DNA from 4 places in the Pantoea sp. PvP021 genome. Region 3 is predicted to be linked to each of the others. Evidence: predicted binding sites of a transcription regulator. Region 3 holds the regulator's gene; each other region holds the start of a gene.
The links. Region 3 encodes CRP, which controls carbon source genes, mostly activating them, when cyclic AMP is high. Its sites were predicted from a motif close to ATGTGANNNNNNTCACAT; they were not measured.
Positions count from the first base shown of each region.

Region 1: the regulator CRP is predicted to act here: its motif matches at 1,184-1,201, upstream of ACVKSX_RS21945 (iron-containing alcohol dehydrogenase).
Region 2: the regulator CRP is predicted to act here: its motif matches at 1,465-1,482, upstream of deoC (deoxyribose-phosphate aldolase).
Region 4: the regulator CRP is predicted to act here: its motif matches at 1,472-1,489, upstream of ACVKSX_RS16580 (PTS mannitol transporter subunit IICBA).

Region 1 is NZ_JBSRXX010000012.1:63,161-66,288, reverse strand. Features, by position in the region: gene dtnK (D-threonate kinase) at 1-1,124, opposite strand, end outside; gene ACVKSX_RS21945 (iron-containing alcohol dehydrogenase) at 1,312-2,460, shown strand; gene ACVKSX_RS21940 (dihydrodipicolinate synthase family protein) at 2,472-3,128, shown strand, end outside.
Region 2 is NZ_JBSRXX010000003.1:235,796-238,923, forward strand. Features, by position in the region: gene ACVKSX_RS12700 (patatin-like phospholipase family protein) at 1-631, shown strand, start outside; gene ACVKSX_RS12705 (TatD family hydrolase) at 628-1,425, shown strand; gene deoC (deoxyribose-phosphate aldolase) at 1,674-2,453, shown strand; gene deoA (thymidine phosphorylase) at 2,516-3,128, shown strand, end outside.
Region 3 is NZ_JBSRXX010000005.1:216,133-219,260, forward strand. Features, by position in the region: gene ACVKSX_RS15625 (YccS/YhfK family putative transporter) at 1-994, opposite strand, end outside; gene crp (cAMP-activated global transcriptional regulator CRP) at 1,052-1,684, opposite strand; gene ACVKSX_RS15635 (OsmC family protein) at 1,988-2,392, shown strand; gene ACVKSX_RS15640 (phosphoribulokinase) at 2,726-3,128, opposite strand, start outside.
Region 4 is NZ_JBSRXX010000006.1:132,741-135,868, forward strand. Features, by position in the region: gene ACVKSX_RS16580 (PTS mannitol transporter subunit IICBA) at 1-1,330, opposite strand, end outside; gene ACVKSX_RS16585 (DUF3053 domain-containing protein) at 1,763-2,479, opposite strand; gene ACVKSX_RS16590 (gamma-glutamyltransferase family protein) at 2,717-3,128, opposite strand, start outside.

The DNA of each region.
Region 1 (3,128 bases), on a different contig from region 3:
ACCAGACCCTGAATTTTAAAGCCGCTGGCCCCCAGTGCCTGGGCAACGGCAATCGCCACGTCGCCTCCCGACAGATAGAGCGCATGCGGCAGCTGTGTCCGGCACAGGCTGTGGGTCATTTCGCCCAGCAACTGACTGATCGCTTCGCCCAACTGCTGGCGGGTCACGCTGTGCTGCTGGCTGAGATGCTCAATGTCGTGACGCTGGGATTCATGCTGGCAGGTGCGGATCACCGTATGGCGACCAGCACGCAGTGCGGCGGCAGCCTGTTCGATCCAGCGATCCCGGTCAGGCCAGGCGGGCTGCTGAAACAGCTGACGGATATCGACATCCACGATCTCAACTGCCCGCTGGTTAAGCAGCGTGGCGATCTGCTGCTGCGCGCTGCTGCTCATCGATCCCACTACCGCCAGCACGGGCCGCGACGGGCGAACAGAGAGCGCTGCGCCCAGCGCATCGCTTAACCCGGCTGCTCCCACCAGCAGCGGCTTCTCTGTCAGCCGCGCCGCAGCGATTATCAGTCGCGCCAGATCGGCTTCATTTTCGGCATCCACCACCACCACGCCGTGCGCCGCCGCTAACACCGCATCAAGCCGATCGCTGCGCAGCGTCGGGAGATCGATCTCCGTGCCGTCGATCTGCATCTGATCGAGTACACGAGCGCTGAGGATCGGGGTTTTCGGATCGCTGGCAAATTCGGTGTCTGTCAGTAACCGCTGATTGACCCACACTTTACCTTCGTGTGTGGTGCGGCCCAGTCGTGGCACGGCCGGTGCCACCAGCGCCAGCCTTTTGCCGCTGGCCCGCAGCGCAGCCGCGGTTTCAGCACCGACGTTGCCGCGCAGCGTGGAGTCGATCTTTTTAAACAGCCAGCCCTGCTGAAGCTGTGCGGCGAAGTGCTGCACCACCTGAGCCACGCGCTCTGCGGCCTGGCTGGCGCTGACTGCCCGACTGTCGGTGCTGATAACCAGCACATCCGCAGCGTCCTCTGGCAACGGCGCCTCAGTGCCAAACAGCACATGTACGCGGGCGCCAGCCTGTGCCAGTCCGCTACCCGCATCGTTGGCACCGGTAAAGTCATCGGCGATGACCAGCACCGGGGTTTTCCATAATGATGAGCCCATCCTCACTCCTGTCAGGCGATTGCCGCTGCATTTGATTATATTCAATCATGATTGATTATATGTGAGCAAGTTCAAATTAATCGAAATCGATATGCCTTATAAAATTAGCCACAGAGAGTGACTGACTTCGCATTGCGCTGAGCAAGATTAATCATCCGCTCAGACAGGACAGAAATAAGGGTATGAAATGAACATTAACAGCACGGTGATTAGCGGTTATCAGGCGTTAAACGACATGCGCTATCTGCTGAAGGGGATATCGACAGCAGTCGTGGTCACTGACCGGAACATTGAGGCGATTCCGGCAGTGCAGGCGCTGATGGGTCAACTTCGGGATCAGATTCCGGGTATCAGCGTGGTCAACAGCGTTCCGCCTGAACCAAGCCAGCATGATGTGGCAGCGATTATCGCAACGCTCTCCCGGCCCCATGTCGATATGGTGATTGGCATCGGCGGCGGCAGCGTGCTGGATGTGGCGAAGCTACTCTCAGTGCTGTGCATCGACGCCGCGCCTTCGCTGGACGCCCTGCTGGCAGGCGAAAAACCGCAGCGCCGTACCCGTTCAATACTGATCCCTACCACCGCAGGCACGGGTTCTGAGGCGACGCCCAATGCGATCCTGGCGATCCCGGAGAAAGAGACCAAAGTCGGCATTATTTCACCGGTGATGCTGCCCGATGTGGTGGCCCTGGTGCCGGAACTGACCACCAGCATGCCGCCACATATTGCCTCTTCAACCGGTATTGACGCCCTCTGCCATCTGATTGAGTGCTTTACTGCCAATGTCGCCAACCCGGTCAGCGACAACTATGCGCTGACTGGGATGAAGAAACTGTTCGCTAATCTCGAAACCACCCTGCGCGAGCCAGAAAATTTGCAGGCACGCCTGGAGATGCTCTGGGCTTCTTATTATGGCGGTGCATCGATTGCCCATGCCGGGACACATCTGGTGCATGCCCTCTCTTACCCGCTCGGCGGCAGATATCATCTGCCACACGGCGTCGCCAACGCCATCCTGCTGGCTCCCTGCATGCGCTTTGTCCGTCCGGCGGCGGTGAGCAAATTCGCTCAGGTCTATGATCTGCTGCCCGACGCCGACGTCCGTTTAAGCGATGAAGAGAAATCACACGCGCTGGTCGACTACTTCACCGCGCTGGTAGCGCGGCTGCAGCTGCCTGCCAGCCTGGAAGCCCTGGGCATCAGCCCGGATCACCTGCCCTGGTTAGTGGAAGCCGCGCTCGACGTCCAGCGTCTGATGAACAACGTGCCGATGGCGGTCACCGCCGACGATGTGCGCGCCGTCTACCTGACGCTTTTCCCTTCCTGCCAGGCGTAATGAGGATTGTCATGAATAAGAAAATAAACGGCGTACTGACCGCCATCGTCACCACTTTTGACCGGGAAGGTGCCTTTGATCCGGAGAGGCAGCGCGAACAGGTCAGACGCCAGATCAACGCCGGTAACGGCATCTTCTGCGGCGGAACCAACGGCGAATTCTTTGTGCTGAACGAGCAGGAGAAGATCGCGGTTACCACCACCTGCGTCGATGAAGTTAACGGCCAGGCGTCGGTGGTGGCGCATATCGGGGAGATTTCGACCCGTGAAACTATCCGGCTCGGCAAACAGATTGCCCGCCTTGGCGTAGATGCTGTTTCCGCGATCACGCCGTGGTTTGTTCCGCTTAAGCAGCAGGAGCTGATCGACCACTATCAGCGCGTGGCTGATGCGCTTACGGTGCCGCTGTTCCTCTACAACATCCCGGCGCGTACCGGCAATACCTTGCAGCCAGAGACCGTTCGTACGCTGGCCGCGCACCCGAACATCATCGGCATTAAAGATTCAGCAGGCAGCTATGAAAGTCTGAGCGGCTTTCTGCAGGCTACCGCCGACTGTCAGGACTTTGATGTGCTGAACGGCCCGGATTCGCTGATCCACCAGGGGTTCGTGGATGGCTGCTCCGCCTCAATTTCCGGGCTGGCAAACGTGGCACCGGAGGCGATTAAC
Region 2 (3,128 bases), on a different contig from region 3:
TGACGACTACACGCCTGGCTACTTCAACCCGACCGCCGATAACTGGCTGGATCTGATCAAAGCCTCCAGTGCCATTCCCGGTTTTTACCGGCTGGGGGTCAGTCTGGAAGGGATCAGCTATCTCGATGGCGGCATCAGCGATGCGATTCCGGTGCGTGAAGCCGCGCGCCGTGGCGCTGATACCATTGTGGTGATCCGCACCGTGCCGTCGCAGATGTTCTATACCCCGAAATGGTTTAAGCGGATGGAACGCTGGCTCAGCACCGGCACACTGCAGCCGATGATTAACGTGCTGAATAAGCATGAACAGAGCTATCGGGAAATTCAGCAGTTCATTGAGAATCCGCCCGATGATTTGCGCATTATCGAAATCTTTCCGCCGCATGCGCTGGCCAGCAGTGCGCTGGGGAGCCGCATCGCTTCACTGAATCAGGATTATCATCTGGGACGGCGTTGTGGTCGCTATTTTCTTGCCACGCTGGGCCAGTGGCTGAGCGATGCGGAACCGATGACCACGGCGCGTATCGTTACGCCGCCTGCTCCGGTAGCCAATGCACCCGATACCCGCCTCATCATCACACCGCCGCTGGCGGATAATGATGCTGATTACGACAAAGGATCGCTGGCATGAAGTTTATCGATACGCACTGCCACTTCGATTTCCCGCCGTTTGAAGGGGATATCTCTGGCAGCCTGGCACGTGCTGCAGAAGCGGGCGTGCAAAAGATTATCGTTCCGGCGATCGATGCCAGCCGCTTTGAGCGGGTCTGCGCGTTAGCCGCGGCGCAACCGGCGCTCTATGCCGCGCTGGGCCTGCATCCAATCGTCATCGAAAATCATCAGGAGGCCCATCTCGACCAGCTGGAAACCTTACTGCAACAGCGGCCGCTTAAGCTGGTGGCGATCGGCGAGATCGGGCTGGATCTCTATCGCGACGATCCGCAGTTTGATAAGCAGCAACGCTTTCTTGAGGCGCAGCTTAAGCTGGCGAAAGCGTATCAGCTGCCGGTGATCCTGCATTCGCGCCGCACTCATGACAAACTGGCGCAGATTCTGCGTCGTTACGATCTGCCGCGCCGTGGCGTGGTGCATGGTTTTGCGGGCAGTCTGCAGCAGGCGCAGGCCTTTATTAAGCTGGGTTATGCGATTGGCATCGGCGGGACCATTACCTATGAACGCGCCAGCAAAACCCGTCAGACCGTGGCGCAGCTGCCGCTCTCTTCGCTGCTGCTGGAAACCGATGCACCCGATATGCCGCTGCAGGGCTTTCAGGGCCAGCCTAATCGTCCGGAGCGGGCGCGTCAGGTGTGGGAGGTGCTCTGCAGCCTGCGAGAAGAGTCACCGGAGGAGATTGCCGATGCGCTGTGGCACAACAGTCAGAAGCTATTTCAGCTCGACCCCGCTTTCCCGGCGCTGCGCAACTGACCGCCCGTGTCTCACCCGACCTGCAGCCATTGCGCTTAAATGTGATAATAGTAACATTGCACCCGCTGGCGTATAATGACCATCAGGTACCGTTATCTGTAATGTTAGTCACAGTAAACGTGGCAATGTTGCACTAATTTCTTATTCCTATGTGACTCCTGGCACATATCAGGCCGCATCAGAGTGTTATTATTATAACATTCCGCCGGCGAGCCGGTGGGTTGCACCCCGATCCTTTGGAGAGCCTCATGACCGATATCAAAGACCTTGCCCTGCGCGCCCTGAAACTGATGGATTTAACCACCCTGAATGACGACGACACCGACGCAAAAGTGATCGCCCTGTGTCATCAGGCCAAATCCCCGGCAGGCAACACCGCCGCAATCTGTATCTATCCGCGTTTTATTCCGATTGCCCGTAAAACGCTGCGCGAGCAGGGAACTCCGGAGATCCGCATCGCCACGGTGACTAACTTCCCGCACGGCAATGACGACATTGATATTGCGCTGGCAGAAACCCGCGCCGCTATCGCCTACGGTGCCGATGAAGTGGATGTGGTGTTCCCGTATCGTGCGCTGATCGCCGGTAACAGTCAGGTCGGTTTCGATCTGGTGAAAGCCTGTAAAACCGCCTGTGCCGAAGCAGATGTGCTGCTGAAAGTGATCATCGAAACCGGTGAACTGAAGCAGGAAGCGCTGATCCGTCAGGCCTCTGAGATTGCCATTGATGCCGGTGCCGATTTCATCAAAACCTCTACCGGTAAAGTGCCGGTTAACGCCACGCCTGAAGTGGCGCAGATCATGATGAACGTGATCCGTGATAAAGGCGTCAGCCAGCAGGTTGGCTTTAAGCCCGCTGGTGGCGTGCGCACCGCTGAAGATGCCGCTATCTATCTGAAAATGGCGGAAGAGACGCTGGGTGCCGACTGGGCCGATGCGCGTCATTTCCGCTTTGGTGCTTCAAGCCTGCTGGCGAGCCTGCTCAACACCCTGGGCCATGACAGCGACACCAGCAAAGCGGGTTACTGATCCTTCAGGCGGTCGCTGACCGCCTGTTCCCCATCCTGATTTCCCTGAACCAGGGGGTTACCTTGTTCCTGCCACAAGAAATAATTCGCAAAAAACGTGACGGCCATGCGCTGACTGAAGAGGAGATTCGCTTCTTCATCAATGGCGTGCGTGATAACACCGTTTCGGAAGGTCAGATTGCCGCGCTGGCGATGACCATCTATTTCCACGACATGACGCTGCCTGAGCGGGTCGCGCTGACTATGGCGATGCGTGATTCCGGTACGGTACTGAACTGGAAATCACTTAACCTCAATGGGCCGGTGGTGGATAAGCACTCGACCGGCGGCGTCGGCGATGTGACGTCGCTGATGTTAGGGCCGATGGTCGCGGCCTGCGGCGGATATGTCCCGATGATCTCGGGTCGTGGCCTTGGCCATACCGGTGGCACGCTGGATAAACTGGAAGCGATCCCGGGCTTCGATATCTTCCCGAGTGATGACCGCTTCCGCGAGATCATCAAGCAGGTGGGTGTGGCGATTATCGGCCAGACCAGCTCGCTGGCACCGGCGGATAAGCGTTTCTACGCCACGCGTGACATCACCGCCACCGTCGATTCGATCCCGCTGATTACCGCCTCGATTCTGGCGAAGAAGCTGGCAGAAGGGCTGGATGCACTGGTGATGGATGTCAAAG
Region 3 (3,128 bases):
TCTGGGTGCGCAGGACCCGCGCGATGCGGTTGAAGTGGTAAAGGCAGAAGTTACCCACCGGATTGTCGGGATGCTGATGGGCGATTTTCTCCAGCGCGCCGAGCTGTTTATCCATCGCAAAGCGATCGGGTAGCTGGTGATAGAGAATGTTATCCGCCAGCACCCGCAACCGGGCCGAGATGGTTTTGGCATTCCAGCGGATCACCGCTTCGGCGTGGCTCTGTTCGACCAGCTTCTGCACCTCTTCCGGCCGATGCAGGCTGACCGAGATATGTTCCTGCAGATCCAGCGCCACCTGAAAGGCGCGCGTCAGCCGTTTATGGCTGTGATCGCGGCTTGCCGACAGCATATGCATCTGCTGATAACAGGTGTTAATCAGATCGACCACTTTCTGCTGGCGAGCCAGCAGCGGCGGCAGCGCCTTTTCCGGATCGGTCAGCTGCGTCAGCAGGGTATATTTTGCGTCGCAGTAGTTAGCCAGCTCGCGGTAGATCAGGCTCAGGCTTTCGCGCATCGGCTGCTCTTTCCACAGCCAGAACCAGAACCAGTTAAACAGCCCGTACCATAGCGTGCCGCCGATATAGAGCAGCGGGGGAACATAGATTGGCATGCGGCCAATCAGGCTCAGGGTAAAGATGGCGGCAATCAGGGTGCCGGGCAGCAGACGACCATGCAGCGGGCTGATCTCCCCGGTAACGCCGAGCAATAAGGGCATAGCAAACAGGATCAGCGGCAGCGGAATAGCATGGAGGGTAAGCCACTGCATCAGAAAGCTGCCGAGGGCAAACAGGCTGCCGCCAACAATCAGGCGTTTGAAGAAGCGTTTATGCGGGGTATCCAGACCGGCGATGTTGCAGCAGGCGGGCACTAATGAGAACAGCAGACCTTTTTGCAGGTCGCCAGCCAGCCAGCCCAGCGCCACCGGCAGACAGAGCACCAGCGTTTGCCGCAAGGCGTAGTTAACTTCAGGATGGTAAATAATTCGACGCCACATCGGCCCAACACAAACAATAACGGCGTGATGTTGCCATCACGCCGTGGGTGACAGGAATTAGCGGGTGCCGTAAACGACGATGGTTTTGCCGTGTGCGGAGATCAGGTTCTGATCTTCCAGCATCTTCAAAATACGGCCCACGGTTTCACGTGAACAACCAACAATCTGGCCAATTTCCTGACGAGTGATTTTAATTTGCATGCCGTCGGGATGCGTCATGGCATCTGGCTGCTTCGCCAGGTTGAGCAGGGTCTGTGCAATGCGTCCGGTTACGTCGAGGAAAGCGAGGTTACCCACTTTTTCAGACGTCACCTGCAGGCGACGCGCCATCTGCGATGAGAGTCGCATCAGGATGTCAGGGTTAACCTGGATCAGCTGACGGAATTTCTTGTAAGAAATTTCCGCCACTTCGCACGCGCTTTTCGCACGTACCCAGGCGCTGCGCTCCTGGCCTTCTTCGAACAGGCCAAGTTCACCAATAAAATCGCCCTGATTCAGGTAGGAAAGAATCATCTCTTTGCCTTCTTCATCTTTAATCAGAACCGCAACGGAACCTTTCACGATGTAGTAAAGCGTTTCTGCTTTTTCACCTTGGTGAATCAGCGTACTTTTGGATGGATACTTGTGAATATGGCAATGGGACAGGAACCATTCGAGTGTAGGGTCTGTTTGCGGTTTGCCGAGAACCATTCGCTATTATCCTCTGTTGTAATCGTGCCCAAAATACAGGGGGCAGTTTTCCCTGTCAGGCGGTGAAAGCTTCAAGCGTTTCCATTTCAGGAAATTATTCGGGCCGCATCAGGCGCAGTGCGCATCATCCTTCCCGGCTTCGTCATCGGGTGACGAAAAATATTTTCAGCACTGTTTGTAGCACAGCTTTTGCCGACTGTCTTCTGTTGTCTCGCTTCAGCTACGGGCGGATTTCTCTGGATTGCTGTTTACCAGGCGAAAGCGTACTCTGGCGACAAAACAGCGTATTCCGGAGCAAAAATCATGCAGGCAAGAGTGAAATGGGTAGAAGGGCTGACATTCCTCGGAGAATCCTCATCCGGCCATCAGATACTGATGGATGGAAATTCGGGTGATAAAGCGCCCAGCCCAATGGAGATGGTGCTGATGGCGGCGGGCGGATGCAGCGCGATTGACGTGGTATCAATTCTGCAAAAAGGCCGAAACGATGTGGCTGATTGTGAAGTAAAACTGACCTCAGAACGTCGTGAAGAGGCGCCGCGAATCTTTACGCACATCAACCTGCATTTTATCGTGAGTGGTAAAGCCCTCCAGGATAAAGCGGTCTCACGCGCTGTGGATCTTTCTGCTGAAAAATATTGCTCTGTGGCCATCATGCTGGGTAAAGGCGTCAACATTACGCATAGCTATGAAGTGATCGAACTTTAGTACCCGCAGGGATCTTTTAAGGTCGCGGGCAAAATCTGTCGTGCTCTGCTGTCAGACTGTGCCTGCGCTGGGAACCGGGTCAGATCGGAAAGTCGCTTAAGCCAATCCCTGGCCGCTCGGCCCGCGCGATTACGCACCTCATCCCTGAGGTGCGCCCGTAGCCGGGCCAACGCGTTGCGTTGTTCAAAAACGCTCCCGGCGTTTTTGTCCCAGGCGCGGGACGCTTTCCTCTTCTGACCCGGTTCCCAGCGTGTTAAGCTTTTTCGCTGCTGTCAGATTCATCCTGCATTGGCATTGGCATTGGCATTAGTCTGGAAAGGCCCTTTTGGCCTCTTACTCTATTCGTTTGCCTTCCATCAGCCGCTTCACCAGTGGGCCCATAATCAACTCCATCGCCAGACCCATTTTGCCGCCAGGCACCACCAGCGTATTGATGTGCGAGATAAACGAGCCCTGCAGCATCGCCAGCAGGTAGGGGAGGTCGATATCTTCCAGCGCCTGGAAGTGGATCACCACAAAGCTCTCATCCAGTGACGGAATAGCGCGGGCAGCGAACGGGTTTGAGGTATCGACCGTCGGGACGCGCTGAAAGTTGAGGTGAGTGCGTGAGAACTGTGGTGTGATGAAGTTGATGTAATCTTCCATCGAGCGCACCACCGAATCCATGACCGCTTCACGTGAATGGCCGCGCTCGCCGGTGTCGCGCACCAGCTTCTGAATCCACTCCAGGTTCACA
Region 4 (3,128 bases), on a different contig from region 3:
GGCGGATGGCGCGTTCAGTCAGATCACGATGGGTAATCACCAGATCGACATCACCCGGCAGGGCGTTGATCGCGGTATTGGTCACCGACACATTGCTCAGCCCGGCGTCCTGCACTTTCTTACGCAGTACGCCTGCACCCATCGCGCTGGAACCCATACCGGCATCACAGGCGACGATGATTTTACGCACGTGATGCAGTTCAACGCTCATGGCATCGCTGGCGACTGGCGCACCCGCGCCGCTCTGGCCTTTAGACTGCGCTTTCATCTCATGCATGCGCTGGGTCGCGGCTTCGATATCGTCATCTTCTTTGACTTTGCTGGTTTTCAGCAGGATAGCAGACACCACGAAGGAGACGGCGAAGGCGGCAGCGATAGCAGCGATGTTCGCGAAGTAGGCCCCTTTTGGCGTCATTGCCAGCACCGCCAGGATTGAACCCGGTGAGGCAGGAGAGACCAGGCCACCGTTCAGCACCGTCAGCGTGAAGACGCCGGTCATACCGCCAAGGATAACCGCCAGCAGCAGGCGAGGAGCCATCAGCACATACGGGAAGTAGATCTCATGGATGCCGCCAAGGAAGTGGATGATTGCCGCACCGCCCGCAGACTGTTTAGCACTGCCACGACCAAAGAACATATAGGCCATCAGCACGCCCATACCCGGACCCGGGTTGGCTTCGATCAGGAAGAAAATGGATTTGCCGGCTTCACTAGCCTGCTGGATACCAAGCGGCGAGAAGATACCGTGGTTAATGGCGTTGTTCAGGAACAGGATTTTCGCGGGTTCGACGAAGATCGAGGTCAGTGGCAGCAGGTTGTTCTGCACCATCAGATTCACGCCCGCGGCGAGAATGTGTGACAGACCTTCTACCAGCGGACCGATCGCCAGGAACGCCAGCAGTGCCAGTATCATCCCGATAATACCGGCCGAGAAGTTGTTGACCAGCATCTCGAAGCCGCTTTTGATTTTGCCGTCAATCGCCCGGTCAAACGACTTGATTGCCCAGCCGCCCAGCGGACCAGCAATCATCGCACCGAGGAACATCGGCATATCCGCACCGACAATCACACCCATGGTGGTAATGGCACCGACCACGCCGCCGCGATCGCCGCCCACCAGACGCCCACCGGTGAAACCGATCAGCAGTGGCAGCAGGTAGGTAATCATCGGGCCAACCAGTTTGGCCAGCGTTTCGTTAGGGATCCAGCCAGTTGGAATAAACAGTGCGGTGATGATACCCCAGGCGATAAACGCCCCGATGTTTGGCATCACCATATTACTCAGAAAGCGACCAAAGCTTTGTACTTTGACCTTCACTGATGAGGACATAAACCCACCCCTTATTGAGACGCGCTGCAATAGGAGAGCGCGCTTGTTTTTGTTTAGCCACCCCGACCCAAAGCCGGTGGTATTACTGTATGCACGCGGACTCTATCACGCGAATTTGACGCTGCGTAGCGTGCGGGGTAAGTGTGATCTACATCACTGATTAAGGGTGGTGGCAGGGGTGATTAGCGTGATTTTGATCACACTTTAAGGCGTAGCTCAGGCTCAGTTGGCTGATTTTTAGACGGGGGGGCCGGTTATCTGTGAGGTGAATCACACTTGTTTGACGTTGATTTGTTATATATCTGTGACTTAGATCACAAACTATTTTTGGTCGAAAATGCGCCAGATCACACTTCATTCAGCGGGTGATTGGGTGGGAGGAGAAAAGAGAGTGGGACGGGCAGACGATTAGCGCCTGCCCGTAAAGCGGATTTACTGCAGACCACCCTGGACGGCAGCCTGTGCCTGAGGAAGCGCCTGCGAATTGGCGGATAAAGTGCTCATCAGCGCGTTATATTGCGAAGCCTGATCCTGAGTCGGGAACTGCACGCCGCCATCATTGAAGCTGACACGGGTTCCCTGCGTTTGCAGGAAATCGCCGGTCTGCACTGCACCCTGACTCAGCGCCTGGAGTTTTGGCAGCAGAGGAATCAGCTGATTAGCGGGCACCGTCACCACTTTGTTATAGGCGGTGTCGTAGACTTTTTTCAGGTCATCCGGCTGCTTCAGGGTCGCTTTGCTGCTGTCCGCCTGCATTTTGGCGCTTTCAATCTGCTGGGTGACGATCACCAGTGCGCTGGTCGCCTGACGCAGGGAATCACGACGGCTGAGATAATCCTGCGGAACGCGAATGGCAGAAAGCTCATCCACCACCGGACGCATACCCTGTTCAACCGCTTTGTTCGCCTGCTGCGAGAAGCCATACATAATGGCGTAATCGCTGGCGAAGTTGCCAAAGCTCTGCTTCTGGTTTTCGCTGAGGCTGGGCAGATGCTCGCCGCTGCGCATCACAGTGTTCTGGAGAAAATCGATAAATGCTTTGCGCTGCTCGCCTTCTTTATCACCGCATGCGGTGAGTTGCAGCACGATCAGCGCGCCAGCGAGCATAATGCCGCCACGTGCCATAAGGCGTGTAAGTCCTGAAGCCATAGGGTCAACTCCTGTCGGTGATACTGTCAGATGTCCAGGTAGGAATGGCCTAAAGAATAGAACAAACCCGAGCCACGGCACAACGTGAAACCACCTGTGAAACAGATGCTTTCTGAAACGCCGGTTACAGAATGGGACCGCCTGCGCCTCAGGGCGTGCTGCATTCCCTGCCATCGCAGGCTTCAGCGCGCAGAGATGAAGGAGGGGCTGAGCAGTCTGACGCTCACTGCCGCGACCTTAAAACACCACCGCCTGACCATCTTTGCGACTCTCACTGGCCGCAATGTAGAAGCCCTGCGGATCGCGCACTATCGCCTGCGCGCCACCAAAATTGTAATTACTCAGGGGATCTTCCAGTACCACGTTGTGGCCCATACGGCGCAGTGTGCTCAGGGTATTGCGATCGAGGGTTGATTCAAACACCACCTCGCGTCCCTGCACCACGCGCCAGCGCGGCGCATCAATCGCGGCCTGCGGATTCTGCTGGTGCAGCATAATGCGCAGCGCCAGCTGGAGGTGTCCCTGCGCCTGCATCGGGCCGCCCATCACGCCAAACGCCATCAGCGGCTGGCCCTGCTGATCCCGCGCAAAGGCCGGAATGATGGTATGAAACGGCCGCTTACCGGCCGCCACGACGTTGGGATGGTCT